Regions from separate parts of the Janibacter sp. CX7 genome, predicted to be linked through region 3. Evidence: riboswitches for the same ligand, from Rfam matches in the RefSeq annotation. Region 3 holds a riboswitch; each other region holds the start of a gene.
The links. Region 3 has a riboswitch for S-adenosylmethionine ahead of NMQ01_RS05725 (bifunctional o-acetylhomoserine/o-acetylserine sulfhydrylase). Riboswitches for the same ligand answer to the same signal wherever they lie in the genome.
Positions count from the first base shown of each region.

Region 1 (10,363 bases), 900 kb from region 3:
CCACGTGTCGGCGAACATGTAGGCCACCAGGCCGTAGGCGACGTACATGTAGAAGACGGCCAGCATCAGGTGCGCGGCGAAGGTCACCGGCACGTTGCTCCGGTCGATGACCGACCACACCTCGAGCACGAAGGCCGGGAAGCCGATGCCCAGCGCCAGCCAGGTGAGCGCCGGCGTGGAGCGCACGACCCAGATGCCGAAGGTCACCGCGAAGAGCGACAGCGAGGTGATGACCGCCCGGCCCCAGTTCTCCGACTCCACCCACGGCAGCAGCACGATCGCGAGGAGCTGGATGCCGACGAGGATCGCCGACGGCTGCTTGCGGACGACAGCCGCCCAGTAGCGGACTCCCGTCGGGCGGCTGTCGAGCTCGTACCAGGCCTTCGTCATGGGGCAACCCTAGACTCGCGCTGTGCTCGACGCCCCGCTGCTGCTGCCCCCGCTCCTCGCCGCCCTCCTGCTGGTCGTGAGCGGCATCGCCAAGGTCCGTCACCCCGAGGAGACGCGCAGCGCCTTCGGCGAGCTGCAGGTGCCGCGGGCCCTCACCGACTCCCCCGCGCCCGCACTGCTGCCATGGGCCGAGATCGTGCTCGCCGTGGCGATCATCGTGACGCCGCCCCCCTTCGCCCTCGTCGTGGCGGTCCTCGCGCTCGTCCTCTTCGCCGTCTACCTCGCCGTCGTCGTGCGGGCCCTCGGCTTCGACTTCCCGGTGACGTGCAGCTGCTTCGGCCGGCTCGGGCTGGGCGAGGTGACGCGCCGGACCGCGCTGCGCAATGTGCTGCTCGTCGTCGTCGCCGCCCTCGGCGTGTGGTCGGCGACGGCCGATGCCTCGGTGGCGGCCCGCCTGCTCGAGGCCTCGGCGCAGACCTGGGTCTGGCTGGGCCTGGTCGTGCTCACCGTCGCGGTCGTCGTGGTCACCTTCGGCGGGACGAAGGGGGTGACCTCCTCCGGCGTCATCGGCACCGGCGAGGTGGCCGGCGCGCAGGACGACGAGGACGCGGACTACGCCCGTCAGCCCATCCCCTTCGCCACCCTCGTCGAGGAGTCGGGCCACGAGACGACGATGCACGAGCTCACCGCCGGCGGCGCGGTGCTCCTGCTCTTCGTCTCCCCCACGTGCGGCTCGTGCCGACCGGTCATCGACCAGGTCGAGGTATGGGACGAGGGGCTGGGACCGGTGCGGGTGCGGGCGGTCGTCTACACCGCGCTCGAGGACGTCGTCGCTGCCGAGCCGACGCTCGCCGGCCGGGTGCTGCAGGACCCGTCGGCCATCACGTCCCGCATCTTCCGCGTCGGGACGCCCGGCGCGGTCCTCCTCGGGGCCGACGGCATGCTCGCCGGCGGCCCGGTCGAGGGCACGGCCGCCGTGCAGGAGTTCTACGACGACGTGCGCGCCGAGCTCGTCGAGGCGGGTGTGGTGGCGGCGCCGGAGGACGTCACCGACGAGGCCGAGGTGGGCGTCACCGACGGTCGGTGAGCGACCAGGCGTCCTCGTCGTCGTCCTCGGTCCACTCCTCGACGACCTCGGTGCCGATCGGGTCCTCCGCGTAGCGGTCCTGCGACGCGGCCGGTGAGCCCTCGCGCAGGTCGATGACGTCGGTGTCGGTGGAGACCTGCCCCGCGGGCTGGCCCACCGGGGTCGTGTCGCCCTCGACGTCGTCACCCTCGGCATCCGCGGGCGCGGCGCCATCGGGAGCCGGGGGCTCCTCCCCCTTCATCAGGGCGAGGGTCGTCGGCAGGTCCTCGGGCGTGATGAGCACGTCGCGCGCCTTGGAGCCCTCGGAGGGGCCGACGACGCCGCGCGACTCGAGCAGGTCCATGAGCCGGCCGGCCTTGGCGAAGCCGACGCGCAGCTTGCGCTGGAGCATCGACGTCGAGCCGAACTGCGTCGTGACGACCAGCTCGGTCGCCTGCAGCAGCACGTCGAGGTCGTCGCCGATGTCCTCGTCGATCTGCTTCTTGGGCGTCTCGGGGGCGACGTCCTCGCGGTAGGTCGGCTTGAGCTGGCCGGTGACGTGCCCGACGACGTGCTCGATCTCCGACTCGGTGACCCAGGCGCCCTGGACTCGCATCGGCTTGGACTTGCCCATCGGCAGGAAGAGGGCGTCACCCTGGCCGAGCAGCTTCTCCGCGCCGGGCTGGTCGAGAACGACGCGCGAGTCGGCGAGCGACGAGGTGGCGAAGGCCATGCGCGAGGGGACGTTGGCCTTGATCAGGCCGGTCACGACGTCGACCGACGGGCGCTGGGTCGCGAGGACGAGGTGGATGCCGGCGGCGCGCGCGAGCTGGGTGATGCGCACGATCGAGTCCTCGACGTCGCGGGGCGCGACCATCATCAGGTCGGCGAGCTCGTCGACGATGACGAGGAGGTAGGGATAGGGCTGGATGACCCGCTCGCTGCCGGGAATCGGCTCGACCTTGCCCGCCTTGACAGCCTTGTTGTAGTCGTCGACGTGCTTGTAGCCGAAGGTCGCGAGGTCGTCGTAGCGCATGTCCATCTCGCGCACGACCCACTGGAGGGCCTCGGCGGCCTTCTTGGCGTTGGTGATGATCGGCGTGATGAGGTGCGGGATGCCCTCGTAGGCCGTCAGCTCCACCCGCTTGGGGTCGACGAGCACCATGCGCACCTCGTCGGGCGTCGCCCTCATGAGGATCGAGGTGATCATCGAGTTGACGAAGGACGACTTGCCGGAGCCGGTCGCGCCGGCGACGAGGATGTGCGGCATCTTCGCGAGGTTGGCGATGACGTAGCCTCCCTCGACGTCCTTGCCGACACCCATGACCATCGGGTGCTCGTTGTTGCGGGCCACGTCGGAGCGCAGCACGTCGCCGAGGCAGACCATCTCCTTGTCGGCATTGGGGATCTCGATGCCGATGGCCGACTTGCCGGGGATGGGGCTGAGGATGCGCACGTCGGCGGAGGCGACGGCATAGGCGATGTTCTTCGACAGCGCGGTGACGCGCTCGACCTTGACGCCCGGGCCGAGCTCGACGACGTAGCGGGTGACGGTCGGGCCGCGGTGGAAGCCGGTGACCTGGGCGTCGATGCCGAACTCGTCGAGCACACCCGTGAGCGCCTCGACGACCTTGTCGTTGGCCGCCGAGCGCTCCTTGTGCGGCGCGCCGGGCTTGAGGTACTGGCTGTCGGGCAGCGTGTAGGTGACGTCGCCGGCGAGGGCCAGCTGCTCGACCCGCTGCGGCAGCTGGGTCGTCGGCGGGGGCTGCAGCTCGGTCTTGCCGCTCGCGATCGGCGCGACGGCAGGGTTCTTCGTCGGGCGCTTCTCGCCCGGGCGTGGGCCGCCGGCCTCGGCCTGCGGGGTCTCGGCCGCCTCCTCGGCCTCGACGGGGGCCGCCGGCTTCTTGCGACGCCCCTTGCCGACCGGCTGGACGACGGCGGCCTGGTCGTAGGCGGTGTCGCCGTCGCGCTCGCCGGACTGCTCGTCCTCGGCGTCGATGGTGCGGCGGCGCCGGGCGCGGCTCACCGCCGCCTTGGGCGCGTCGTGGCGGGCGTCGACGTCGGCCGCGGTGACGTGGCTGGGCACCTCGCCGGTGAAGGCGGCGCGCACGTAGGCCAGTCGCTGCGGCACCTCGTGCAGCGGGGTGCCGGTGAGGAGCAGGAGGGCGAAGAGCCCGAGGAGGACGAGCAGGATCGTCGCCGGCCACTCGGTGACCGCCGTCGACAGCGGGTCGGAGGCGAGGAAGCCGACGATGCCGCCGGCGTCACGCATCGGTCCCGCGCCGTCCGGTGGCTGCGGGATGTCCTTGGCGATGTGGGTCAGGCCCGCCGCCGCGAAGAGCAGCATGACGGTGCCGAAGCCCAGCCGGGCGTCGGCCGCCGGCTCGCTCGCCGAGCGCAGCAGGCGCACGCCGAGCAGGAGCAGGACGATCGGCAGCGCATAGGCGACCCGGCCGAAGGTGCCGGCCGCGACCGCGTGGACGATGTCGCCGAAGAGGCCGCTCAGGCCCCACCACTCGCGGACGGCGACGACGAGGGCCAGGGCGATCGCGAGGAAGCCCCAGCCGTCCCGGCGGTGCTCCGGCTCGATCTGGCCGGCGCTCGTGCCGATCCGGCGCACGCCGGAGCCGGTCGCGTGCGCGACCCCCATCCAGGTGCGCTGCACCGCCGCGATGGGCAGCGGCAGACCGCCGCCGGAGGCGGGCTTGCGGGAGGAGGTCCTCCCCTTCGCGCTGCTCTTGGCGGGTGCCTTGCGACCCGACGGGCGGGTGGAGCCCTTGGGTCGGGAGCTGGCGCCCTTGCTGCGCGAGGTGGTCGACGGACGAGTGGCCATGATTCGCAGGGTAGGCGAAAGCCACCCCCGACACACGCGTCACACGCGCACCACGGGCCACGGATCGCAGCGGTTAGCCTCGCCCCGTGGACTCGCGGACCCTCCTCGTCGTGCTCCTCGCGGCCGCCTGCGGGGTGCTCGGGTGGCGCTGGCTGCGCACCGGTCGCTACCGCCGGCCGGACGAAGGAGCCCCCCTCCCCCGCCACCTCTGGGTCGCCGGAGTCGCTCCCTTCGTCGGTCTCGTCGTGGAGCGCGGGCTCGTCGACCGGACCTGGCCGGTGCTGCTCGCGCCGCTCGCCCTGGCCCTCGCCGGACTCGTCCTCGCCGCCGTCGACGCCGACGTCCACCGCCTGCCCAACGCGATCACGCTGCCGCTCGTGCCGGTCCAGGCCGTACTGCTCACCGTCGCGTCGGCCACGACCGGCGACTGGGGCGCCTTCGCCCGCGCCGGTCTGGCGGCGCTGCTCGTGGGTGGTGGGACGGTGCTGCTCGCCTTCGTCCTCTTCGGCAGGTCGATCGGCATGGGCGACGCCAAGCTCATGGTCTCCATCGCGCCGACGCTCGCCTGGCTGGGCTGGAGCACGCTCGCCGTGGGGGTCTGGCTCGGCTTCGTCATCGGCGGCCTCGTGGCCGCCGGGCTGCTCGTCACCCGCCGCGCGCAGCGCTCGACCCACCTCGCCTTCGGCCCTTATCTCGTCGCCGGGGCCGTGCTCGCCGTCGCGCTGGCCTGATGTCCACGGGGCGAGACGCGCCCCGCAGAGGGTCGACAGCAGCCGTGGTCGGTCGGTTATGGTCTGAGCCAAGGTCACGAGTACCAGCGACAAGCCCCGGCTAGCTGGTCGGCAACCCTCCTTCCGCGGTGGGGTGCTCCGGGTGACGACCTGGCCGGCGACAGACCGTCGCCCGGCAAGCGCGGACTCGCGGTCGACACCTCGGGTCCCAACGGACCAGGAGCACCGTCATGACCATCTCCGACCTGCACCGCACGACCACCGCCCTGCCCCAGCTCGTCTCCGCGGGTCTGGCGTACCGCGACGAGCACGGTGCGAGCATCGAGTACGCCCACCTCGACCACGGCGCAACCACCCCGGCCTTCGCCGCCGTGGCCGACGAGGTCGCCGCCGCGGCCGTCACCTACTCGTCCGTGCACCGCGGCGCGGGCTTCGCCTCGCGGGTCACGAGCTCGCGCTACGAGGCCGCCCGTGAGGCCGTCGCCGCCTTCGTCGGCGCCCGCGAGGACGACCACGTCGTCTTCACCCGCAACACCACCGACTCCTTCAACCTGCTGGCCCGGGCGCTGCCCACCGGGACCAAGGTCTTCGTCTTCGCCTCGGAGCACCACGCGGCGCTGCTGCCGTGGGGCGACGTGCTGCGCCTGCCGGTGCCGCACAGCCACGACGAGGCGCTCGACCTGCTCGACCAGGCGCTGCGCAACCACCCGGCCGAGCACCGCCTCGTCGTGGCGACCGGCGCGTCCAACGTCACCGGCGAGCACTGGCCGATCGAGCGGATCGCCGCCCTGGCGCACGAGCACGACGCGCGCTTCGCGCTCGACGCGGCCCAGGTCGCGCCGCACCGCCGGGTCGACATCGACGCGCTCGGCGTCGACTACGTCGCCTTCTCCGGGCACAAGGTCTACGCCCCCTTCGGCGCCGGCGTGCTCGTCGGGCGCAGCGACTGGCTCGACGAGGCGCAGCCCTACCTCGCCGGAGGCGGGGCCACCGCCCGCGTCGGGCTCGACGAGACCGAGTGGACCTGTGGCCCGGCGCGTCACGAGGCCGGCTCCCCCAATGTCCTGGGAGCCGTCGCGCTGGCCACCGCGTGCGAGCTCATCACCGAGCACGAGGCGGCGATCATCGACCACGAGCAGGCCCTGCGCATCCGCCTGCTCGCCGGCCTGCAGCAGATCCCCGGCGTGCGTGTGCACACCCTCTTCGGCGGCGTCGACGGCGCGCCGGTCGCGACGATCACCGTCGACGGCCACGACAGCAGCGAGGTCGCGCGCATCCTCGGCGACGACCACGGCATCGGGGTGCGCGACGGCAAGTTCTGCGCGCACCTGCTCGTCGACGACCTCCTCTCGGAGACCGAGCACGAGACCGCCGTGCGGATCAGCGCCGGCCTGGGCACGACGCCCGAGCACATCGACCGACTCCTCGGCGCACTGCGCTCGCTCTGACCCTCCTCGGGTGGGGCGAAGGGGGGACCCGGCAGGCCCCCTTCGGCCCAACAAGAAGAACTGCCCCTTCGCAAGGGTTCGGAACCCTTGCGAAGGGGCAGTTTCTTCGGGTGACCCGCAAACCGGGGGGCGGGTGAGGACCTGCCCGCTCAGGCCTCGACGACCACGGGGATGATCATCGGGCGGCGGCGGATCTTGCCACCGACCCAGCCGCCGACGGCGCGGCGCACGACCTGCTGGAGCTGGTGGGTGTCGGTCGTGCCCTTGCGGGCCGCCTCGTCGAGCGCGGCGATGATCTTGGGCTTGACCTGGGTGAAGATCTCGTCGTCCTCGGCGAAGCCGCGGGCGGTGATCTCCGGACCGGCGACGACCTTGCCGGTCGAGGAGTCGACGACGACCATGACGGAGATGAAGCCCTCGTCGCGCAGGATGCGGCGGTCCTTGAGCAGCTCCTCGGTCGTCCCGCCGACGCTCGAGCCGTCGACGTAGACGTAGCCGCAGGGCACGGCGCCGGCGATCCGGGCACGGCCGTCGACGAGGTCGACGACGACCCCGTCCTCGGCGAGGACGACGTGGTCGGGGTCGACACCGGTCGCGATCGCCAGGTCGGCATTGGCCACGAGGTGGCGCCACTCGCCGTGGACCGGCATGACATTGCGCGGCTTGACGATGTTGTAGCAGTAGAGCAGCTCGCCGGCGCTGGCGTGACCCGAGACGTGCACCTTGGCATTGCCCTTGTGCACGACGTCGGCGCCCAGGCGCATGAGGCCGTTGATGACCCGGTAGACGGCATTCTCGTTGCCCGGGATCAGGCTCGAGGCGAGCAGGACGGTGTCGCCGTCACCGACGTCGATGCGGTGGTCGCGGTTGGCCATGCGCGAGAGGGCGGCCATCGGCTCCCCCTGGCTGCCCGTGCAGATGAGCACGACCTCGTCGTCGGGGAAGTTGTCGAGCTTCTTGACGTCGACGAGCACGCCGTCGGGCACGTGCAGGTAGCCCAGGTCGGCGGCGATCCCCATGTTGCGCACCATCGAGCGGCCGACCATCGCGACCTTGCGGCCGTTGCGCTCGGCGGCGTCGAGGACCTGCTGGACCCGGTGCACGTGGCTGGAGAAGCACGCGACGATGATCCGGCGCTGGGCCTTGCGGAAGACCGTGTCGATCGCCGGCCCGATCTCGCGCTCGGGGGTGGTGAAGCCGGGGACCTCGGCATTGGTCGAGTCGGTGAGGAAGAGGTCGACCCCCTCCTCGCCCACCCGGGCGAAGGCCCGCAGGTCGGTCAGGCGCCGGTCGAGCGGCAGCTGGTCCATCTTGAAGTCGCCCGTGTGCAGCAGGGTGCCGCCCGCGGTGCGCACGAAGACGGCGAGCGCGTCGGGGATCGAGTGGTTGACCGCGATGAACTCGCAGTCGAAGACGCCGAAGCTCTCGCGCCCGCCCTCGCGCACCCCGAGGGTGTAGGGCTTGATGCGGTGCTCCTTGAGCTTCGCCTCGACGAGGGCGAGGGTGAGCATCGAGCCGACGAGCGGGATGTCGGGCTTGTGCTTGAGCAGGTAGGGCACGGCGCCGATGTGGTCCTCGTGGCCGTGCGTGAGGACGATCGCCTGGACGTCGTCGAGGCGGTCGAGGATGTACTCGAAGTCCGGGAGGATCAGGTCGACGCCCGGCTGGTGGTCCTCGGGGAAGAGCACACCGCAGTCGATGATGAGCAGCTGACCGTCGTGCTCGACGACCGCCATGTTGCGGCCGACCTCGCCGAGACCGCCGAGCGGGACGACCCGCAGGGCGCCGTCGGCGAGCGGGGGCGGGAGCTGCAGGTCGGGGTGCGGGTGGCTCATGCGCCTCCTCCGATGCCGGACGCGGCCAGGCCCTTGCGCAGGACGTCGAGGTGCTCGGCCGGCCCCTCGACGTAGGGCAGGCGGACGGTCGCGTGGTCGATGACGCCGAGCTCGACGAGCGCGGCCTTGGCCATGATCGCGCCCTGCGAGGTCGACATCAGGGCATTGGTCACGGGGATGAGTCGGTGGTGGATCTCGCGGGCGGCCGCGAGGTCACCGGCGTCGACGGCGGCGATCATGTCCGCGTACTGCCGGCCGGCGACGTGGCCGACGACGGAGACGACACCGTGCGCCCCCTGGGCGAGGTGGGCGAGGTTGTACTCGTCGGCGCCGGAGTACCAGAGCAGGTCGGTCTCGGCCATGACCTGCGAGGAGGCCCACAGGTCCCCCTTCGCGTCCTTGACGGCGACGATGCGCTCGTGGTCGGCGAGCGCCACGAGGGTCTCCACGGCGAAGGGAACGGCGGTGCGCCCGGGGATGTCGTAGAGCATGATCGGCAGCTTCGCCGCGTCGGCGATGGCCCGCGTGTGGGCGAGCAGACCGGCCTGGGTGGGCTTGTTGTAGTAGGGCGAGACGACGAGCAGGCCGTCGGCGCCGGCCCGGGTCGCGGCCGTGGCCATCTCGATGGCGTGCGCGGTGTTGTTGGACCCGACACCCGCGGTCACGGCGAGGCGGTCGCCCGCGGCCTGCTTGACCGTCTCGACCATCGCGATGCTCTCCGCGGAGCTGAGGGTCGGGGACTCGCCGGTGGTGCCGTTGACGACGACACCGTCGTGTCCGCTGGCGACGAGGTGCTCGACGACGGCGGCGACGCCCTTCGCGTCGACGGCGCCGTCTGGGGTCATGGGCGTCACCATCGCGGTGACCACCCGTCCGAAGGGGGAAGTCGTCATGCGGCTCAGCGTAGCCGTCGGTGGTGGCGTCTATCGTGGCGCCATGCGTCAGTACCTCGACCTCCTCGAGCACGTCCGCGACCACGGCGTCGACAAGTCGGACCGGACCGGGACCGGCACCCGCAGCGTCTTCGGCCACCAGATGCGCTTCGACCTCTCGGAGGGCTTCCCGGTCCTGACGACGAAGAAGCTCCACCTGCGCTCGATCATCGGCGAGCTGCTGTGGTTCCTGCGCGGCGACACCAACGTGCGCTGGCTGCAGGAGCGCGGCATCAGCATCTGGGACGAGTGGGCCGACGAGCACGGCGACCTCGGCCCGGTCTACGGGCACCAGTGGCGCTCGTGGCCGACCCCCGAGGGCGGCACGATCGACCAGATCAGCAAGGTCATCGAGGGCCTGCGGACCAACCCCGACAGCCGCCGGCACATCGTCTCGGCGTGGAATGTCGCCGAGGTGGACTCGATGGCGCTGCCGCCCTGCCACACGATCTTCCAGTTCTACGTCACGCCGGCGAGCGAAGGGGGTCGCCCCCGGCTGTCGTGCCAGCTCTACCAGCGCAGCGCCGACATCTTCCTCGGCGTGCCCTTCAACATCGCCTCCTACGCGCTGCTGACGATGATGGTCGCCCAGCAGGTCGACATGGAGCCGGGCGAGTTCGTCCACACCCTCGGCGACGCGCACCTCTACAGCAACCACCTCGACCAGGCCGACGAGCAGCTGACCCGCTCCCCCGGCCCGCTGCCACGCATGGAGATCACGCCGCGCGAGTCCATCGACGCCTACGAGATCGAGGACTTCACCCTCGTCGGCTACGAGGCCGCCCCGAGCATCAAGGCGCCGATCGCCGTATGAGCCTGCCGCGTCGCGTCCCCGACGACCTGCGCGGTCGGGTCCCGCTCGTCGCCGCGTCCTACGCGGTGATGACCCGCGAGGGCGGGCAGGGCACCGAGGTGCTGCTCCAGCTGCGCCGGGGCACCGGGTTCATGGACGGCTGGTGGGCCTGCGGCGCCGCCGGCCACGTCGAGGACGCGAGCGCGCCGAGCGAGGCGCTGCACCGCGAGGTCGACGAGGAGCTCGGGGTGCGCGTCGAGACCGCCGCGCCGCTGACGACCGTGCAGCGCACGAGCCTGCTCGGTCCGATCGAGCAGCGGGCCGACTTCTTCTTC
Region 1 covers NZ_CP101464.1:2,065,752-2,076,114, forward strand. The annotation lists gene NMQ01_RS10080 (ion channel) at 1-390, opposite strand, end outside; gene NMQ01_RS10085 (MauE/DoxX family redox-associated membrane protein) at 413-1,477, shown strand; gene NMQ01_RS10090 (DNA translocase FtsK) at 1,461-4,289, opposite strand; gene NMQ01_RS10095 (A24 family peptidase) at 4,376-5,020, shown strand; SAM riboswitch class IV at 5,093-5,208, shown strand; gene NMQ01_RS10100 (aminotransferase class V-fold PLP-dependent enzyme) at 5,251-6,468, shown strand; gene NMQ01_RS10105 (ribonuclease J) at 6,618-8,303, opposite strand; gene dapA (4-hydroxy-tetrahydrodipicolinate synthase) at 8,300-9,196, opposite strand; gene NMQ01_RS10115 (thymidylate synthase) at 9,240-10,049, shown strand; gene NMQ01_RS10120 (dihydrofolate reductase) at 10,046-10,363, shown strand, end outside.
Region 1: another riboswitch for S-adenosylmethionine. It lies ahead of NMQ01_RS10100 (aminotransferase class V-fold PLP-dependent enzyme); the one in region 3 lies ahead of NMQ01_RS05725 (bifunctional o-acetylhomoserine/o-acetylserine sulfhydrylase).

Region 2 (10,363 bases), 200 kb from region 3:
GACCCCCAGGACGTCGTCGTCCAGCTGCTGCGCGTGCTCTCCGAGGTCGACCTCGAGGGCCTGGGCGAGGACCTGCGCCACCTCGACGACGCGACGACCCGACGCGCCCTCACCGGCGCGAGCATGTTGGCCGAGGCGATCACCCGGGCGGCCTTCGGCTCCGACACCGTCGCCGGTGCCCTCGGGGTCACCCTCGACGAGGCGCCACCCCACGTGCCGCTGCGCTCTCGCGGCGAACGCATCGCGGTCCACGACGACGAGGCCGAGCAGAGCGGCGGAGAGGTGAGCGGGGCATGAGCGGCAGCGCGATCGGCATCGACATCGGGGGGACCAAGATCGCCGGCGCCCTCGTCGACGAGGCAGGCCGGATCACCGGGCGCGAGCAGGTCGCGACGCCCGCCGACGACACCGACGCGATCATCGAGGCCACGGCCGAGCTCGTGCGCACCCTCGAGGCCGCCGCCGACGACCCGACGGTCGGCGTCGGCATGGCCTGCGCGGCCTTCGTCGACGCCCGGGCCGGCCACGTGTGGTTTGCCCCCAACCTGCCCTGGCGCGACCTCGACCTCGCCGACGCGGTCGGCTCCGCGGTGGGTCGCGAGGTCGTCGTCGACAACGACGCCAATGCCGCCGCGTGGGGTGAGTACCGCCACGGCGCGGGCAGCGAGCACGACGACATGGTGCTCGTCACCGTCGGCACGGGCGTCGGTGGTGGCTGCATCGTCGACGACCGCCTGCTGCGCGGTGCCTTCGGCATCGGCGGCGAGATCGGCCACGTCGCCCTCGACCCGAGCGGACCCCGGTGCGGCTGCGGCAACACCGGCTGCCTCGAGGTCTTCGCCTCGGGCACCGCCCTGGTCCGCACCGCCCGCGAGCTGGTGACCTCCCCTTCGCCCCTGGGTGCCGCCCTGCGGGAGCGGTGCGGCGGCGACCCCGAGGCCCTGTCCGGCCGCGACGTCACCGAGCTGGCCCAGGCAGGCGACGGCGCCAGCATCGAGCTGCTCGACGACCTCGGCACCCGTCTCGGCCAGGGACTGGCCTCGATCTGCGCGGTCCTCGACCCCGGCCTCGTCGTCATCGGGGGTGGGGTCGCCGACGCCGGTGACCTGCTTGTCGAGCCGACGCGCAGGTCCTTCGCCCGCCACCTCATCGGCCGGGGCAACCGGCCCTCGCCGGAGATCGTGCGGGCCACCCTCGGCAACGACGCCGGCATCGTCGGGGCGGCGACCCTCGCCCGGGAGGCGAGCACGTGACGACGGGCGACGCGACGAGCTTGGGCATCGACATCGGCGGGACCAAGGTCTCCGGCGGCGTCGTCGACGGCGAGGGACGCATCCTCGTGCGCACCCGGCGCGACACCCCCGACCGCTCCAACGCACCGCGGGTCGTCGAGGACACGATCGTCGAGGTCGTCGACGAGCTGCGCCACCTCGCCGAGGACGCCGGCGTGACGCCGCCGGGCACCGTCGGGGTGGGTGCCGCCGGCTTCGTCGCGGCCGACCGCTCGACGGTCGTCTTCGCCCCGCACCTGTCCTGGCGCAACGAACCCCTGCGCGAGGCGCTCGGCGCCCGCCTCGACCTGCCGATCTCCATCGACAACGACGCCAACGCCGCGCTGTGGGCGGAGCACCGCTTCGGCGCCGCCCGCGCACCACCCACGCGGTGATGATCACCCTCGGCACCGGCATCGGCGGCGCGATCCTCGTCGGCGGCCACCTCGTGCGTGGTCGCTACGGCATTGCGGGGGAGTTCGGCCACATGCAGGTCGTGCCCGGCGGGCAGCGCTGCGAGTGCGGCAACGCGGCTGCTGGGAGCAGTACTCCTCGGGCAACGCCCTCGTGCGCGAGGCCCGCGGCCTGGCGATGGCCAACTCGCCGATGGCGACCGATCTGCTCGCCCACGTCGGTGGTGACCCGGCCTCGCTCACCGGTCCGATGATCACCGAGGCGGCGAAGGGGGCGATGCCATCGCCGTCGAGCTGCTCGCCGAGATCGGGCACTGGCTCGGCGTGGGCATCGCCAACCTCGCGGCCGCCCTCGACCCCGAGGTCTTCGTCATCGGCGGCGGCGGTGAGCGCGCGGCGACCTGCTGCTCGGGCCGGCACGCGACACCTTCGCCCGCCAGCTCACCGGCCGTGGCTACCGCCCGGCCGCACGGATCGTCGAGGCCCGCTTCGGTCCCGACGCGGGACTCATCGGCGCGGCCGCCCTGGGGGCGGAGGAGCAGGTGTGAGCCTGCGCGTCGCCTCCTACAACCTGCGGGGGCTGCAGGACGACGTCGCGGCGCTCGCGCGCACGGTGCGGGTCATCGACCCCGATGTGCTGTGCCTGCAGGAGGTGCCGTGGGTGGGTGCGGTCGACCACCGCATCGCCGACCTCGCGCAACGCTGCGGACTCGTGTGGTCCGGTCGCAGCCAGCGAGCCGGGCAGACGAGCGTGCTGACCAACCTGCGGACCCAGGTGCTGTCGGTGACCCACCACCGCCTGCCGACCCGCTCGTGGCGCGACCGGCGGGGCGTCGCGATCACCCGGGTCGCCCCCTTCGGCCGCACCTCGATCGCCGTCGCCAGCGTCCACCTCAGCCTCGACGCCGACGAGCGCCTCGCCCACGCCCGCGCCATCATGGAGCGGCTCGCGGCGGTGCCCGGGCCGGCGCTGCTCGCCGGCGACCTCAACGAGCAGGAGGACGGCGCGGCGTGGCAGCTCTTCGGGGCGGCGATGCGGCCGGTGAGCCCGACGGAGCCGACCTATCCCTCGGCGACGCCCGAGCGTCTGCTCGACGTCATCTTCGCCACGCCCGACGTCGAGGTGCTGCCGCACCGGGAGGTGCCGTGGGTGTGGGAGGACCTCAAGGCCGCGACCGACCACCGGCCGGTGTGGGTCGACGTCGAGACCTCGCCGCTGCCGGCGGGCGCCGCCACGTCGGGGGAGTGACGCCGGTCAGACCCGGGCGCCGTTCGTCGGGTCGTCGTCGCGACTCTCGGGCTGGCGCAGGACGAGGCAGACGAAGCCCCCGACGACCAGGCCGATGGCCACGGCGGTCGCCCAGCCGCCCACGGACGGGCGGGCGACGACGAGCCACACGAGCATCAGCGGGCCGAGGACGAGACCGAGCAGGGCGCCCCAGAAGAGCCGGTCGGTGCGCGGCGGCAGCGGGGCCGGGGGAGGCGGGGTGAAGCCCTCGCCGTCGTCGGCACTGCCCGGGTCGTCGTCCTGACCGAGGAGCGCATCGGCGACCGAGTGGGTCGGGTCGACGCGCCACGGCACCTCGTGCGCGGGCTCGGTGCGGGGCAGGTGGTCGCGCACGTCGCCCGTGCTCTGCCGTCGAGGTGGGAGCGGACGCGGCGGCTCGTCGGCGCGGTCGTGCTCGGGGGTGTCGGCCAGGGGCAGCTCGTCGTCCCAGCGGGCGACGATCGACGCGAAGGCCGCGTCGACGTCCTCCTCGTCTGGATGCTGTCGCTCCACCATGCCTGCTCCGTCGGTCCGTCCGCTCGTCCTCGCTCGTGGACAGTCTGGCACGCGTCACGGGGGCCGTCGTTACCGTAGAGTTCGCAGCGATCTGGAGGTGATGGAGCAGTGCTGTACTGGATTCTCAAGAGGATCGTCATCGGACCCGTGCTGAGGGTGCTCTTCCGACCATGGGTCGAGGGCCTGGAGCACATCCCCGAGGAGGGGCCGGCGATCCTCGCCAGCAACCACCTCTCCTTCTCCGACTCGATCTTCCTGCCCCTGGTCGTCGACCGCCGGGTGACCTTCCTGGCGAAGTCCGACTACTTCACCGGAACGGGCCTCAAGGGCTGGCTGACGGCGGCCTTCTTCCGTGGGGTCGGGCAGCTGCCGATCGACCGCAGCGGTGGCAAGGCGAGCGAGGCCGCGCTCCGCGCCGGCCTGCGCGTCCTCGAGGGCGGTGACCTGCTCGGGCTCTACCCGGAGGGCACACGCTCGCCCGACTCGCGCCTCTACCGCGGCCGCACCGGCGTCGCACGCATGTCGCTGACGGCCGGCGTGCCCGTCATCCCGGTCGCGATGATCGACACCGACAAGGCACAGCCGACCGGCCAGATCGTCCCCAACATCCGCCGCGTCGGGGTCAAGATCGGCAAGCCGCTCGACTTCTCGCGCTACGAGGGCATGGAGGGCGACCGCTTCGTCCTGCGCTCGATCACCGACGAGATCATGTACGAGCTCATGCAGCTGTCCGACCAGGAGTACGTCGACATGTACGCGACGTCGATGAAGGAAAAGCTGCTCACCAAGGCTCGTCGTCGCGCACGCGAGCTGCAGGAGGCCGCCCGGCCCGGGCGGGCCGTGCCCGAGCTCGAGGAGGGCCTCGACGCCGGCGACGCCAGCAACCCCTGGTCCGGCGAGGGCAAGGACGGTCTGTAGGCCGTGGTCCTCGACCCCGGGGCGAGCGCGCTACGTCGGCACTACAACCCGTCGCCGCTCATCGACAGCGCCGGAGGGCGGGGGCTAGCCCTCTACCGCTTCGTCGCACTCGTCTACGCGGCCGTGCTCGTCGGCGTCCACCGCGGTCACGTCGAGCTGTGGTGGCCGATCATCGCGTGGTTCGTCGTCGCGCTCGTGTGGTCGGTGGTCGCGCCGCTGCTGCCGCGACCGACCAGCGTCGCCATCGCCGTCGAGCTCGTCATCGCGTGCGTCGGCATCTTCCTCACGAGCGAGGTCTACGACCCCGCGGAGGTGAGCGCCGGCATCTCGACCGTCCCGGGTGTGTGGAGTGCCGCGTCGGTCATGGCCGGCGCACTGCTCACCGGGATCCGCGGCGGGGTCCTCGCGGCGACGGTCATCGCCGCCGCCAACCTCGTCCAGGCCGAGCACCCGGGCCAGCTGACCTGGCACAACATCTTCCTGCTCTACATCCTCGGCATCCTCGTCGGGCTCGCCGTGCAGCTCGCCCGCGAGAGCCAGAAGCGCCTCGAGCAGGCGCTCGCGATCAGCGAGCGGCTCGCCGAGCGCGAGCGCATCGGTCGTGAGGTGCACGACGGGGTGCTCCAGGCCCTGGCGATGATCCACCGGCGAGGTCGTGAGATCGGCGGCGAAGGGGAGGCCCTGGCCGATCTCGCCGCCGACCAGGAGCGCTCCCTGCGCATCACCCGCTTCGAGCCGGCCACCTCCGGGCCGACCGCCGTGCCGGCGGACGAGGGCGACCGCCGTGATCTCGCTGCCGGGCTGGCCTCACTTCGCTCGGCCACCGTCGAGGTGGTCCTGCCCGCGGGGCCGGTGCAGGTGCCGCAGCTCGTCGCCCGCGAGGTCGAGGCCGCCGTCGTCGCGGCGCTCGACAACGTCGCCCGGCACGCCGGTGACGGGGCGCGGGCCCTGCTCGACGCCGACGAGACCGGCCTCGAGGTCGTCGTCCGCGACAACGGCGTCGGCATGCCCGTCGACCGGCTCGTCCGGGCCGCCGACGAGGGGCGCCTCGGCGCGAGCAGCTCGATCCGCGGACGGATGCTCGACCTCGGCGGCGACGCGAGCTGGCGCTCGCCGTCCACCGGCGGCACGACGGTGACCCTCACCGTGCCGACCACGCACATGGCAGGCTCCTCCTCATGACCGAGCCCGGCGCCCCCCTCACCGTCCTCGTCGCCGACGATCACCCGCTGTGGCGCGATGCCCTCGTGCGAGACCTCGAGGAGGCAGGCTTCGACGTCGTCGGCACCGCCGCCGACGGGCCCTCGACGGTGCGCCGGACGCGCGCGACGACCCCCGACGTGCTCGTCCTCGACCTCAACCTGCCGGAGCTGCGCGGCGACGAGGTGTGCACGGCGATCAGCGACCTCGCGACCAAGGTGCTCATCCTCTCGGCGAGCGGCGAGGAGCACGACGTGCTCGCGGCGGTCAAGGCCGGCGCGAGCGGCTATCTCGTCAAGTCCGCCTCGCCGCAGGAGATCCGTGACGCCGTCACGGCGACCGGGGCGGGGGACGCGGTCTTCACCCCGGGCCTCGCGGGTCTGGTGCTCGGCGAATTCCGCGAGATGCGCACCCGCGCCCGCAGCGCGCCCGAGCCGGAGGCGAGCAGCTCGCCGGTGCCCGAGCTCACCGAGCGCGAGACCGAGATCCTGCGCTACGTCGCCATGGGCATGACGGCCAAGGAGATCGCGGCCGACCTCGTCATCTCGCACCGGACGGTGCAGAACCACGTGCAGAACATCCTCGGCAAGCTCCACCTGCACAACCGCGTGGAGCTGACCCGCTTCGCGATCAGCCGGGGTCTCGACCAGCCGGAGTGACCTCCCTTCGTCCTGCAGGTGGACGGGTCGCCGGTGCGGTGGCGGCTCGACCTATCCTTGGGTGGTGACCACCGCAGTGCCCACCTCCACGTCCGCCGCTGACGCCATCGCCAGCGACCTGCCCGCTGCCCAGCAGCCGAGCTGGCCCGACCGGGCCGCTCTCGACGACGTCGTGGCGACCCTCGGGAGCTATCCTCCGCTCGTCTTCGCGGGGGAGTGCGACGACCTGCGCGACCGGGTGGCCAAGGCCGCGGTCGGTGAGGCCTTCGTGCTCCAGGGCGGCGACTGCGCCGAGACCTTCGTCCACGCGACCGCCGACAACATCCGCGACCGGATCAAGACGATCCTGCAGATGGCCGCCGTGCTCACCTACGGCGCCGGCATGCCGGTCGTCAAGATGGGCCGCATGGCGGGGCAGTTCGCCAAGCCGCGGAGCAAGGACACCGAGACCCGCGACGGCGTGACCCTGCCCGCCTACCGCGGCGACATGGTCAACGACTTCGCCTTCACGCCCGAGTCCCGCGAGCCCGACCCCGAGCGGCTGCTGCGCGGCTACCACACGAGCGCCGCGACGCTGAACCTCGTGCGGGCCTTCACGCAGGGCGGCTTCGCCGACCTGCGGCGCGTCCACGACTGGAACGTCGGCTTCGTCTCCAACGCCGCCAACCGGCGCTACGAGGGCCTGGCCCGCGAGATCGACAAGGCCATGCGCTTCATGGCCGCGTGCGACGTCGACTTCGACGCGATGAAGACGACCGAGTTCTGGTCGGCGCACGAGGCGCTGCTCCTGGACTACGAGCGCCCGATGACCCGCGTCGACTCGCGCACCGGCGACCTCTACGACACCTCGGGGCACTTCCTGTGGATCGGCGAGCGCACCCGGCAGATCGACCACGCGCACCTCGACTTCGTCAGCCGGATCCGCAACCCCATCGGGATGAAGGTCTCCGACAAGGCCGACCCGGACGAGCTGCTGCGCATCATCGACCTGCTCGACCCGCACCGCGAACCCGGCCGCCTGACCTTCATCACCCGGATGGGGGCGGGCAAGATCCGCGAGGCGATGCCGCGCATCGTCGAGCGGGTGCGTGACTCCGGCGCGATGGTCACGTGGATCTGCGACCCGATGCACGGCAACACTTTCGAGTCGGCGTCGGGCTTCAAGACGCGCGACTTCGAGGACGTCGTCGACGAGGTGCGCGGCTTCTTCGAGGTGCACCGCGCGCTCGGCACCGTCCCCGGTGGCCTGCACGTCGAGCTCACCGGCAACGACGTCACCGAGTGCCTCGGCGGCGCCGAGCGCATCCTCGACGAGGACCTCAACAAGCGCTACGAGAGCGTCTGCGACCCGCGGCTGAACCACCAGCAGAGCCTGGAGCTGGCCTTCCTCACCGCGGAGATGCTCAGCGAGGGCTGAGCCCTCTCGTCCGTCCTGCCGAAGACCGGGCCGCCCGCCGAAGGGTGGGGTCGACGCTGGGGAAAAGTCCGGACCGCTTGGTCTGCCTCTCACGGGGCGCAGGCAGTCCGGACTTTTCCTTGATTCGCGTCGACCCCACCCTTCGTCGTGCTGGCGGCGGCGCCCCCTTCGTCGTGCTGATGGTTGTGTGTTGAACCGGGATTTCAGCGAGCCGGCGGCGCTCACCGGGCGCTGCCGGCACCCGGCGCTACCGGTTGACCACACAACACAACCCGGGCCGTGTCTCCCTTCGTCGTGGGCGGTCTCGTTGCGGGGCAGGGGAATTGGTGTCCCGGATGGCGAGACGTCCATCTCCTTCTCTTGCAGTAGGAGATGGATCTGCGTAGGTTTGTCATCAGGTCACGAGCTCCAGCGTCAAGCCCCGGCTTGCTGGGCGGCAACCCTCCACTCGCGGTGGGGTGCTCCGGGTGAGGACCTGGCTCCTGCCGTCGCGGCCGGAGCAAGCGCGAGGCACTCACCGGCCTCATGACAGGACGGACTCCCCATGAGCACCACCGCCCCGACCGCACCGCGGTCGCTGCGTCCGGCGCTGCGGCGCCACGTCGACCTCCTGCGGGTCAACAGCGCCCTCTGTCGCTGACCTGAACCCGCATTGCCCAACGGCAATGCGCACCCTCGGCGAACCCTGCACACCCACTCCCACTCTCACGACCGGTGACGACCTCCCTTCGTCAGCCGTCGATCCGTCGTACCCACCTGCCCATCGAAAGGCACCCCCATGGCTGTCATCGCCACGATCTCCAGCTCACCCTCGACCACCTCCCGCACCGAAGCCGTGCTCGGCGACCTCGCCCACCGGGTCCAGCGCGCCGGGCACGTCGTGCACCCGATCGTCCTGCGGGACCTGCCCGCAGAGCCGCTGCTGCGGGCCGACGCCGAGCACGACGACATCGCCCGGGCCGCCTGCGCCCTGCAGCGGGCCGACGCCGTGATCGTCTCGACCCCGGTCTACAAGGCGGCCTACAGCGGACTGCTCAAGGCCTTCCTCGACCTGCTGCCGCAGACCGGGCTCAAGGACAAGGTGGTCCTGCCGATCGCCACCGGCGGCAGCCCCGCCCACGTCCTCGCGGTGGACTACGCCCTGCGGCCGGTCCTGGCGAGCCTGGCGCCGAGTGCCATCACGCCGGGGTGGTTCGTCCTGGCCTCCGAGGTCACCCGGTACGACGACGGCGAGGTGAGCATCGCCGACTCCGCGGCGGGGCCGCTCGCCGAGGTCACCCGCGTCTTCCTCGATGCTGTCGCCGGCCGCTCGCTCGTCGCCGCCGCTGATGCGGCGCACCGCGGTGAGCTCTTCGCGCGCTCGGTGGCGGTGGCCTGATGAGCGCGCTCACCTCCCGCCGCACCGTCCTGCTCGGCCTCGCCGGCATCGCCACGACGTCCACCCTCGCCGGCTGCGCCCTGCCGTCGAGCGATGCCGCCGGCACCGCGCCCGGGGGCAAGGTCACCTTCCGCTACCAGGGCAGCGCCAACAACGTCACCTTCCCCGAGCTCGCCGACGACCTCGGCTACTTCAGCAAGGTCACCCTCGAGTACGTCGGCGCCACGGTGAGCGGGCCGCAGGACATCCAGTCCGTCGCGACCGGCCAGACCGACGTGGGTGGCGCCTTTTCCGGTGCCGTCGTCAAGCTCGCCGGGGCCGGCTCGCCGATCACCGCGGTCATCAACTACTACGGCTCGGACGAGACCTCCTACCAGGGCCTCTACGTGCGCAAGGACAGCACGATCCGTGGGCCGAAGGACCTCGTCGGCGCGAAGATCGCCGTCAACACCCTGGGTGCCCATGCCGAGGCCTTCGTCGAGACCTGGCTGACGAAGGCGGGGCTGAGCGCCGCCGAGATCGATCAGGTGCAGCTCGTCGTCCTGCCGCCCAACGACACCGAGGAGGCGATCCGCCGCAAGCAGGTCGACGTCGGCGCCCTGGGCGGGATCCTGCAGGACCGGGCCAAGGCCCAGGACGACATCCGCGAGCTGATCCGCGACGTCGACGTCCTCGGGCGCGAGCTCAACGGTGGCCAGTACGTCCTGCGCGACGACTTCATCGCCGAGCACCCGGACGCGGTCCGCGACTTCACGACAGGTGTCGCCAAGGCCATCGAGTGGGCCCGCCGGACACCGCGTGCGCAGGTCATCGCCCGCTTCGAGCGGATCATCGAGGGCCGCGACCGCAACGAGACGACGGACAACGTCCGCTTCTGGAAGAGCACCGGCGTCCCGGCGAAGGGGGGAGTCGTCACCGACCGTGATTTCACCCAGTGGGCCGCCTGGCTCGAGAGCACCGGGATCGTCGACCGGGCCGACCTCGACCCCTCGAGCCTCTACACCAACGAGTACAACGACCTCGCGAAGGGGGAGCAGAAGTGACCTCGAGCATCGAGCTGCGCCACGTCACCAAGGAGTTCGTCGTCCGCCCGACGAAGGACCAGCCCCGCGCGAGCGTGCTGCGGGCCCTGGGGGACATCAGCCTCACCGTCCCGGCGGGGGAGTTCCTCACCCTCGTCGGCCCGAGCGGGTCGGGCAAGACGACCCTGCTCGACCTCCTCGGCGGGCTGAGCACCCCGACGAGCGGCCAGGTCCTCGTCGACGGCGAGGCCGTCACCGGACCCGGTCTCGACCGCGGGATCGTCTTCCAGCAGTACGCCCTC
Region 2 covers NZ_CP101464.1:1,362,084-1,372,446, forward strand. The annotation lists gene NMQ01_RS06665 (hypothetical protein) at 1-297, shown strand, start outside; gene NMQ01_RS06670 (ROK family glucokinase) at 294-1,253, shown strand; partial or broken gene NMQ01_RS06675 (ROK family glucokinase) at 1,250-2,232, shown strand; gene NMQ01_RS06680 (endonuclease/exonuclease/phosphatase family protein) at 2,229-2,933, shown strand; gene NMQ01_RS06685 (hypothetical protein) at 2,940-3,467, opposite strand; gene NMQ01_RS06690 (1-acyl-sn-glycerol-3-phosphate acyltransferase) at 3,576-4,385, shown strand; gene macS (MacS family sensor histidine kinase) at 4,389-5,567, shown strand; gene NMQ01_RS06700 (response regulator transcription factor) at 5,564-6,244, shown strand; gene NMQ01_RS06705 (class II 3-deoxy-7-phosphoheptulonate synthase) at 6,309-7,661, shown strand; SAM riboswitch class IV at 8,059-8,173, shown strand; gene ssuE (NADPH-dependent FMN reductase) at 8,440-9,039, shown strand; gene NMQ01_RS06715 (ABC transporter substrate-binding protein) at 9,039-10,082, shown strand; gene NMQ01_RS06720 (ABC transporter ATP-binding protein) at 10,079-10,363, shown strand, end outside.
Region 2: another riboswitch for S-adenosylmethionine. It lies ahead of ssuE (NADPH-dependent FMN reductase); the one in region 3 lies ahead of NMQ01_RS05725 (bifunctional o-acetylhomoserine/o-acetylserine sulfhydrylase).

Region 3 (10,363 bases):
ATCCGGTCGAGGGTGGCGATGATCTCGGTGCGCTGGCCGAGCACGGGCTCGACCTCGGAGACGGCGGTGAGCACCCGCTGGGCGACGTGCGTGCGGGTCGCGGCCAGCGCCTCGTCGAAGGCCGCGCGCGTGCGCACCGCCCCCGTGACGTGCTGGGTGACGATGTCGTCGACGGCGGCGGCGAGCGCGTCGTCGAGCAGCTTGGGGACGGAGCCGTGTGGGTTGTCGGCGAGGGCGAGCTTCTGCGCATTGGTCAGCCGGGCGAGCACGCGCTTCCACGGCGGGGTCGTGCCGAGGAGGAGGAGCCGACGCACGCCGGCGGTGTGGGCCGCGACGGCCTGCTGCTCGTCGGGCAGCACGCGGATGGCGACGCTGCTCCCTTCGTCCACGAGGGCCGGGTAACCGACGACGGTGTGCTTGCCGGTCTTCGTCGTGAAGGTCGCGGGCAGCTCGTCGAGGTCCCATGTCGTCAGACCGGTGCGCTCGATGGAGGCACCGGCGCGCGACATGCCCTGCTGGACATGACCGGCGAGGCTCTCGCGGAGCGCCTCGAGGTCCTTGCCCCGGCCGAGTCGACGACGCCGCGAGTCCTCGACGGCGAAGGTGACGCGCAGGTGGTCGGGCACCTTCGACCAGTCCCACTCCCCCTCGTCGATGCGGATGCCGGCCCGGCGCCCGAGCACGCTCGACAGCTGCTCGGTGATCGAGGTGCCGGCGTCGGGGTCGAGCTCGGCGAGCGCGGCGCGGGCGTGGTCGGGCGCGGGGACGAGGTGGCGGCGGGTGGCCTTGGGCAGCGACTTGATGAGCGCCGTGACGAGGTCGGCGCGCAGCCCGGGCACCTGCCAGTCGAAGCCCTCGGCGGTCAGCTGGTTGAGCAGCGCGACGGGCACGTGGACGGTGACGCCGTCGTCCTCGGTGCCGGGCTCGAACTGGTACGTGACGACGAGCTCGAGACCGTCGGTGCGCCAGCGGCGGGGGTAGTCGCGGCCGTCGACCTGCTCGGCGTCGTCGCGGGTGAGCAGCTCCTCGGTGAGGGTGAGCAGCTCGGGCTGCTCGTGGCGAGCTGTCTTCCACCAGCTGTCGAAGTGCGCCCCGGAGACGATGGTGTCGGGCAGGCGGGCGTCGTAGAAGTCGACGACGTCCTGCTCGTCGACGAGCAGGTCGCGTCGGCGGGCGCGCTCCTCGAGCGCCTCGAGCCGGCGCACGAGCTTGCGGTTGGTCGTGAGGAACTCGTGCCGGCCGTCCCACTCCCCCTCGACGAGCGCGTGCCGGATGAAGAGCTCACGGCTCGTGACCGGGTCGATCTTGCCGTAGGAGACGGCGCGGCCGACGACGAGCGGCACCCCGAAGAGCGTCACCCGCTCGGTCGCCATGACCGACGCGGCCTTCTTGCTCCAGCGCGGCTCCGAGTAGGTCCGCTTGACGAGGTGCGCGCCGGCCCGCTCGGCCCACACGGGGTCGATGCGAGCGGTCGAGCGGGCCCACAGCCGGCTGGTCTCGACGAGCTCCCCCGCCATGACGAAGGGGGGTTGCCGCCGGAAGTTCGTCGTGCCCGGCTGGATGGAAAATCGGGCTCCCCGGGCACCGAGGTAGTCGCGCTTCTCCTCGTCGCGCAGGCCGATGTGGCTGAGCAGCCCGGTGAGCAGCGCCTGGTGCACGCGGTCCCAGTCGGGCTCGGCGTCGGGGGCCGAGGTGCGCTGGCGGGTGTCGATCTTGCACTGCTTGGCGGCGCGCACGAGCTGGCTGTGCAGGTCCTGCCACTCGCGGGTGCGCAGGAAGTGGATGTACTCGCGCTTGCACATGCGGCGGAAGGCGCTGCCGGACAAGGCCTTCTGCTGGTCCTTGAGGTAGACCCAGAGGTTCCACCAGCTCGCGAAGTCGGACCCCTCCTGGCGGAAGCGGGCGTGCTGCTGGTCGGCCTGGGCCCGCTGCTCGGTCGGCCGCTCGCGGGGGTCCTGGATCGACATCGCGGCGACGATGACGAGGACCTCGGTGGTGCAGCCGAGTCGGTCGGCCTCGATGAGCATGCGGCCGAGCTTGGGGTCGACGGGCAGGCGGGCGAGGGTCCGTCCGGTCGGGGTGAGGCGACGCGCCCCCTTCGCCCGGTGCTCCGTGTCGAAGGCCTGCAGCTCCTGCAGCAGGCGGACACCGTCGGTGATCTGACGGGAGTCCGGCGGCTCGACGAAGGGGAAGCGTGCGACGTCGCCCAGGCCCAGCGCGGTCATCTGGAGGATGACGCTCGCGAGGTTGGTCCGCAGGATCTCGGGGTCGGTGAACTCCGGCCGGGCCTCGAAGTCCTCCTGCGAGTACAGCCGGATGCACACGCCCTCGGCGACGCGACCGCAGCGGCCGGAGCGCTGGTTGGCCGAGGCCTGCGAGATGCGCTCGATCGGCAGGCGCTGCACCTTGGTCCGCTGGTTGTAGCGGGAGATGCGCGCGGTGCCGGTGTCGATGACGTAGCGGATGCCCGGGACGGTCAGCGAGGTCTCGGCGACGTTGGTGGACAGCACGATCCGGCGCCCGGAGTGCGGGGCGAAGACGCGGTGCTGCTCGGCCGCGGAGAGCCGGGCGTAGAGCGGGATGATCTCGGTGTCCGGCAGGTTCATCCCGGTCAGGGCGTCCTGCGCGTCGCGGATCTCGCGCTCGCCGCTGAGGAAGACGAGGGCATCGCGCGGGCCGCCGGACTCGGGCTCGGTCCACAGCTCCTCGACCGCCCGGCAGATGCCGGTCACCTGGTCGCCATCTCCATCGACTCCGCCGTCCTCGCCGTCTTCTTCTCCGAGGGGGCGGTAGCGCACCTCCACGGGATAGGTGCGGCCGGAGACCTCGATGATCGGTGCGGGCTCGCCCCCTTCGTCGCTGAAGTGGGCGGCGAAGCGCTCCGGGTCGATCGTCGCCGAGGTGATGATGACCTTGAGGTCGGGGCGACGCGGCAGCAGCTGCTTGAGGTAGCCGAGGATGAAGTCGATGTTGAGCGAGCGCTCGTGGGCCTCGTCGATGATGATCGTGTCGTAGCGGCGCAGGTCGCGGTCGCGCTGCATCTCGCCCAGCAGGATGCCGTCGGTCATCACCTTGACCGCCGTGCTGTCGCTGCTGTGGTCGGCGAAGCGCACCTGGTAGCCGACGAGCCCACCGAGGTCGACCCGCAGCTCCTCGGCGATGCGCTCGGCCACCGAGCGGGCGGCAATGCGGCGCGGCTGGGTGTGGCCGATCTGCCCCTCGCGCCCACGACCGATCTCGAGCGCGATCTTGGGCAGCTGGGTCGTCTTGCCGGACCCCGTCTCCCCCGCGACGATGACGACCTGGTGCTCGCGCATCGCCGCGGCGATGTCGTCCTTGCGCGCGACGACCGGCAGGTCCTCGGGGTAGTGCAGGTCCTCCGCCGCGATGGGCTCACGCAGGGCGGACTCGGACATGGGCGTCAGGATACGTGCTCCGCTAGAAGTCGATCGTCGTCACCGGACCGGTCGGCGTGCGCAGCGCAGCGTCGAGCGCCGCCACCGCCGCCGGGTCTCCTGTGACGTACCCGGCGGCCGCCCGGGCGGCGATTGTCTGCCCGCCGAGCCACACGGCACCGAGGTCGCCGATGTCGACCGTGACGTCGGCGGCGGCGTCGGTGCGCTCGAGGGCGCCGACACCGTCGCGTGCGGCGGTCCAGCGCCAGCGGCCGGCCTGCTCGGGCAGGATCGCGTCGCCGATCTCGACGACGACGTCGAGGTCGGCGGCGTGGCCGCGCTCGGCGACGGCCGTCGGCAGGTCGACGATGCGCAGCCAGAGGTTGTCGCTCGGCCCGCTTCCGCCGAGGGCGCGCGGCGAGGGCAGCCACTGCACGAGCGGGTCGTCGAGGGTGACCCAGTACTCCGTGCTGCCCATGAGGTCGAGGTCGACGAGCCGCTCGGCGAGCGCGAGCCGGGCCCCGACGTCGGTCGAGACGAGGAAGAAGACGCCCACCTCGCCCTGGGGTCGCCCATCGGACCACTTCGCCGTGCGGTGGAAGTACGCGGCGCCGACGTCGCGACCGTCGCGGGTGGCCCACAGCAGGCGTGCCGGCTCACGGTCGCCGCGGCTCTCGGGGCTGTCGTGGAGCAGGCGCGCGCAGTCCTCGCGGCTGCGCACGACCTGCCCGGCACCGGTGGCCGCGGCCGCTCGGGCGATGTCGTGCCACCGGTCACCCTGGTCCGGGCTGACCGTCGTGGTGCGCAGGGTCGTCGCGTCGGCGAGCGCCCGCACCTGCGCCGGCGCGGCGAAGCTCGTGCCCCGGCCGAAGCTCGACCGCAGCACCGTGCTCGCAACCCCGTAGCCGAAGCGCCCGTAGATCGTGTGCTCCGACGCCTTGAGCACAGACAGCGAGCGCCCCTGCTCGTCACGGATCCACCGCAGGTGGTGGGCCATCGTCGCCGTGAGCACCCCGCGGCGCCGGTGGTCGGGGTGCACCCCGACCCACGTCAGCCCCTCCGCAGGACGAAGGGAGGCGACCTCGCCTCCCGCAGCCGGCACGGAGACCTCGACGTCCCACGACCCGGCCGTCCCGGCGGGCTCTCCCCCACGGGTGGCGACGAAGCCGGCCCGGCTCGGGGTGTCGCGCAGCTGCGCCTCACGCGGTCGGCGCCCCGCGTCGGCCCACACGAACTTGTCGAGCTCGAGCAACCCCTCAACCTGACTCTCGTCGGCGGGGTCGATCCGGGTGATCTCGATGTCGCTCGTCATGCAGCAACCGTGGCACCCACCCCTCGACGCGGCAACGGCTTTAGCGAACGAGCGTGACCGCGGGTTCGTGCAGCGGGCCGGCCGACAGGTCGTGAACCCGCTCGTCCCGACGCTGCTGCTCCGCGAGCTGCCGACGCTGCGCCGCCTCCTCCTTCTCCCGGCGGGCTCGGCGGTCTGCCGGGGACTCCGTTGCCTGCTCGATCCGGCCCGCAGTCGACGTCACCGAGCTGGCTTGGGACGTCACCTTGCTGGTGGTCCGCACGGAGTACTTGACGACGTAGCCGCCCTTGCGCACACGACCCGACCCAGCGACCGCCGCCCAGTCGGTCACCATGTCGTCGACCAGGCGGGCGCCACTCGCCTCGGCCAGCTTGTCAGTGGCCCGGTGCTTGAGCTTCACCGTGTTCGTCGCGACCTTGTGCTTGGTCCAGCTCTTGGCGTTCGCCGCGATCCGTCGATGGGCGATGGGGTTGGTGGACGTGTCCGCCGCCCTGATGTTCTTGAGCTCGTCGGCACGGTGACTGAGCCTGGTGGCATTCTTGGCATCGGCCCGCTTGCTCCCGGGGATGACGATGTCGACGGCAGTGAGGACGGTCGTCGCGCCGACGTCCTTGTAGCTCCCCTCGCCGTAGACCGCGCGGCGGCCGAGCTTGCCGATGGGATCGCCTGCGGTCATGATCGCCGCCGGCTTGCCCCACGGGGTGACGTCGACGACCGGGTTGTTGAAGAGGCTGCTCGTCCCCGTCCGGCTGGCCATCTCGAAGCTGTTGTAGGTCCGGGGGTCGGACAAGGCTGTTCCGACCGAGCCCAGCCGCCCGGCCGTCGCCCGCTCGTCGGCCACTGCGGCGTCGGCCACCCGCCGGTACCCTCGCTTGTTCATCTCCCGCGAGTTGCTCGCCGCGCGGTACTCCCGGTCGACCGTCGCGTACTCGGGGTCCTCCGGGGTCATCGTCTCGAGCCTCGCCCGCCGGTCCTCGCTGGTCCTGTCGTTGGCGTCGTAACGAGCGCGCAGCCTCGCGAGCTCGGCCTGGCTCTTCTCGAGCCGGTCGGCATAGGGCCGGATGATCTGCTCGGTGTCGCTGAGCCGGTTGGCGATCGCGACGAGGTCCTGCGGGGTCGTCCCGACCTCCTGCTCGAAGAGAGTGCCGGAGCACGACTCCCAGACTCCCTTCGTCGAAACCATGCGGAGCATCTCGGCGACGGTGTGGATGTTGGCGGCGACCGTCTTGAGCTCGTCCGCCTCCGCCCGGATCATCTCCGGGTCGCCCTCCTCGATCGTCCCTGTCTCGTCCAACGCCATCAGAGGACTCCCTGGTGCCGTCGGTCGAGGAGGTCCTCGGTCTTCACGTACCAACCCCCGGCATCCTTGGCGAGGCGGCCGAGCTCGCGCAGCTGCTTGCCCACCCGGATCCGCTCCCGCTCGAAGTCGCCGATCGCGCCCTCGTACGCATCGGTGCCGTACCAGCTCGGGAAGCCGAAGGTCTCGACCGCCTCGTTGTTCGCCTTCGCCGCCTTCTCCTCCAGGAAGTCGGCGATGGCCTTCAGCTGTCGGCCGAGCCCGTCGATGCCCTCGCTGTCGATGGAGATGCGCTGCTGTCCGTCCATGCCCCCACGCTAGGAAAGAACGCCGAAGGGCCCGTGGAATTATCCACAGGCCCCTCGGACGAGCTCGATCACTTCGCCGCGGCGAAGCCCTCCTCGAGGTCGGCGATGATGTCGTCGATGCCCTCGAGGCCGACCGCCAGGCGCACGAGGCCGGGGGTGACGCCGGCGGCGAGCCGGTCCTCCTCCGGACCCTGCGAGTGGGTCGTCGACGCGGGGTGGATCACGAGGGAGCGCACGTCACCGATGTTGGCGAGGTGGCTGTGCAGCGTGAGCCCCTCGACGAACTTCTTGCCCGCCTCGAAGCCGCCGGCGATCTCGAAGGAGATGACGGCACCGGCCCCCTTCGGCGTGTAGCGCTGCGCCTGCTCGAAGCTCGCGGAGCCCTCGAGGGAGGCCCAGTTCACCGACTCGACCTGGCCGTGGCCGGAGAGGAAGTCGACGACCTTGCGGGTGTTGTCGAGGTGGCGCTCGATGCGCAGGCTGAGCGTCTCGATGCCCTGCCCGATGAGGAAGGCGTTGAAGGGCGAGATCGCCGGACCGATGTCGCGCAGCAGCTGCACGCGCGCCTTGAGGATGAAGGAGAGGTTGGCCCCCAGGGCGCCGTTGACACCGAGGTCGGGCCCGAAGCGCAGCCCGTGGTAGCTCGGGTCGGGCTGGTTGTAGTTGGGGAACTTCTCCGCGTCGGCGGCGTAGTCGAAGTTGCCGGAGTCGACGATGACACCGGCGATCGCGGTGCCGTGGCCACCGAGGTACTTCGTCGCCGAGTGCACGACGACGTCGGCGCCGTGCTCGATGGGCCGCAGGACGTAGGGCGTGGCGATCGTGTTGTCGACGACGAGCGGGACCCCCGCCTCGTGGGCGACCTCGGCGATGCCGGCGATGTCGAGCACGACCGGCTTGGGGTTGCCGATGGTCTCGCCGAAGAAGACCTTGGTGTTGGGCTTGACCGCCGCGCGCCACTGCTCGAGGTCGCTCGGGTCCTCGACGAGGGTCGTCTCGATGCCGAACTTCGCGAGGGTGAACTTCAGCAGGTTGACCGTGCCGCCGTAGAGCGCGGCGCTGGCGACGATGTGGTCACCGGCCTCGGCGATGTTGACCAGGGCCAGGTGCGTCGCGGACATCCCCGATGCGGTGAGCAGGGCCCCGACGCCGCCCTCGAGCGCAGCGATCTTCTGCTCCACCGCGTCCTGGGTGGGGTTCATGATCCGCGTGTAGATGTTGCCGAACTCCTTGAGCGCGAAGAGGTTCGCCGCGTGCTCGGTGTCCTTGAAGGCGTAGGAGGTCGTCGCGTGGATCGGCAGCGCCCGCGAGCCCGTCGTGGGGTCGGGTGCCTGGCCGGCGTGGATCTGACGGGTGTCGAAGCTCCAGGTGGAGGGATCGGTCATGGTGGTGCTCCTGTGCTGTGCGCGCTTGACCGCGACGGTCGTCGCGGACCAGGTCGTCTCCCGGGGCACCCCACCGCGGAGGAGGGTTGCCGGCCAGCGAGCCGGGGCTTCGCGCTGGCGCTCAAGACCTGTCGCAAGACTAGGAGATGCTCGCGTCGCCGATCAGGCGCGTCTCACACGGTGGATCCACCACAGGCCGACGAAGGGGAGGACGAGCGGCAGGTAGCCGTAGCCGGACCCGTAGTGGGACCAGACGGTCTTGTCCGGGAAGAGCTCCGGACGCACGAAGGACAGGGTGCCGACCGCGAGCACGCCGACCGCCTCGACGGTGATCGCCCCGGTCGCCAGCCGGGCGCCGGAGGGACCCCCCTTCGCCAGGGCCACGGTCGCGACGACGTAGATGACGGCCGCGACGGCCGAGAGCACGTAGGCCAGCGGCGCGCGGTCGAAGTACTGGGTGATCTGCAGGACCGAGCGGCCGGTCGCGGCGAGCGCGAGGACGGCGTAGACCGCGACGACGACCCGGCCGGGCCCGGTGCCCGTGCGCACCTCAGGCCGGGCCATGGGTCTGCCAGATCTGGAGGATGCGGTAGGCCATGACCCCGACGGTGAAGGCGCCGGCGAGGACGACGCCCATGGCCCAGCGGGTCTTCTCCTTCAGCGCGATGAAGACGACGATCGGCGGCAGGATCGGCAGCGTGAGGGCGTAGGCGAGCATCGTCGCACCCTCGCCCTGGCCCGACACCTTGCCCATCGCGATCGCAGAGACGACGACGAGCACGAGCAGGGCGAGCTCGAGGACCGCGGTGACGATCAGCATGAGGTCGTCGACGAGGCGGTCGAGGACGAGGTAGGCCAGGGACTGCAGTCCGAGCACGCCGACCGCGACGATGACGACAGTGGTCAAGGGCACAAGCACCGGGCAAGGGTACCCAGCGCGCGGCCTGCGACCATCACTGCCATGAGTGACCCGCGTCCCGGTGCCCAGCAGCTCATCGCCTCCGTCGTCGACGCCGGCAGCTTCGTCTCGTGGGACGAGCCGATCGACGTCAGCGGCCTCTCCCCCGACTACCGCGCCGCGGTCGACAAGGCCGCAGAGCGGGCCGGGACCGACGAGTCCGTGCTGACCGGGCGGGCGAGCATCCACGGTCACGACGTGGCGCTCATCGTCGGCGAGTTCCGCTTCCTCGGTGGCTCCATCGGGCGGGCCGCGGCCGCGCGGATCGTCGCGGCGATCCGCCGGGCGACGTCGGAGCGCCTGCCCCTCGTCGCGGCCACCGCGAGCGGCGGCACCCGCATGCAGGAGGGCACCCCGGCCTTCGTGACGATGGTCGACATCTCGGCGGCCGTCGTCGCGCACAAGGCGGCCGGACTGCCCTACCTCGTCTACCTGCGCCACCCCACGACCGGCGGCGTCTTCGCCTCGTGGGGGTCCCTGGGCCACATGACGATCGCCGAGCCCGACGCGCTCATCGGCTTCCTCGGCCCGGTCGTCTACGAGACGGTCAACGGCGTGCCCTTCCCCGACGGGGTGCAGGTCGCCGAGAACCTCGTCGACAAGGGCATCGTCGATGCCGTCGTCCCCGTCGAGGGCCTGGCCGACATCGCCGCCCGCGCGCTCACCCTGCTCTCGGCGAGCACGACCCGCACCGCCGACCCGGCCGACCACCCGGCGTGGCCGATCTCCCCCTTCGTCTCCCGTCCGGAGCCCACCGACGAGGAGGTCGCCCGCGTCTGGCAGTCCATCGAGACGACGCGGCGTGCGGACCGGCCCGGTGTGCGCGAGCTGCTGCGGCACGCCGCCGACGACGTCATCCCGCTCAACGGCACCGGCTACGGCGAGTCGGACAAGGGCGTCATGCTCGCGCTGGCGTCCTTCGCCGGGCGGGCCTGCGTGCTCGTCGGTCAGGACCGGCGCTACCAGGCCGCCCAGTCGATGGGGCCGGCCGCGCTGCGCGAGGCGCGACGCGGCATGCGGATGGCGACCGAGCTCGGGCTGCCGCTCGTGACGATCATCGACACCCCCGGCGCCGACCTGTCGCCCCGTGCCGAGGAGGGCGCCCTCGCGGGCGAGATCGCCCGCTCGATCTCCGACATGACCGCCCTGACCGTGCCGAGCGTCTCCGTGCTCCTCGGCGAGGGCACCGGCGGCGGCGCCCTCGCGCTGCTGCCGGCGCAGCGGATCATCGCCGCGGGCCACGCCTGGCTCTCGCCGCTGCCCCCGGAGGGTGCGAGCGCGATCGTCTACAAGGACACCGAGCACGCCGCGCTGCTCGCCGCCCGGCAGCGGGTCGGCGCCACGCAGATGCACGAGGACGGCACGGTCGACGTCATCGTCCCGGAGGAGCCGGCCGCGCACGAGGACCCCGAGGGCTTCGCCGCCGCGATCGCCGCCGCCATCGCGGCCGAGGTCGAGGGGCTGCTGCACGAGGGGTGACCCGGCCGGTCGCTACCCGGCGATCGCGAGGCCCGGCCACGCGGGCATCTCGACGACCCCGTGCACCGACGCGAGATAGGTGCCGAGCAGGGGCACCCGGTGCTCGCGGCAGGCGGCGATCGCCGCCTCGTGCCACCCCCTCGCCACGTCGTCGGGCGTGTAGCCGCGGGGACGGCCGACGGCGACGACGATGCCGCCGAGGCGGTCGGCGAATCCGCTGAGGAAGACG
Region 3 covers NZ_CP101464.1:1,162,816-1,173,178, reverse strand. The annotation lists gene hrpA (ATP-dependent RNA helicase HrpA) at 1-3,416, opposite strand, end outside; gene NMQ01_RS05740 (GNAT family N-acetyltransferase) at 3,439-4,707, opposite strand; gene NMQ01_RS05735 (hypothetical protein) at 4,748-6,007, opposite strand; gene NMQ01_RS05730 (hypothetical protein) at 6,007-6,312, opposite strand; partial or broken gene NMQ01_RS05725 (bifunctional o-acetylhomoserine/o-acetylserine sulfhydrylase) at 6,381-7,700, opposite strand; SAM riboswitch class IV at 7,714-7,826, opposite strand; gene NMQ01_RS05720 (hypothetical protein) at 7,860-8,261, opposite strand; gene NMQ01_RS05715 (hypothetical protein) at 8,248-8,616, opposite strand; gene NMQ01_RS05710 (acetyl-CoA carboxylase carboxyltransferase subunit alpha/beta) at 8,659-10,134, shown strand; gene NMQ01_RS05705 (hypothetical protein) at 10,147-10,363, opposite strand, start outside.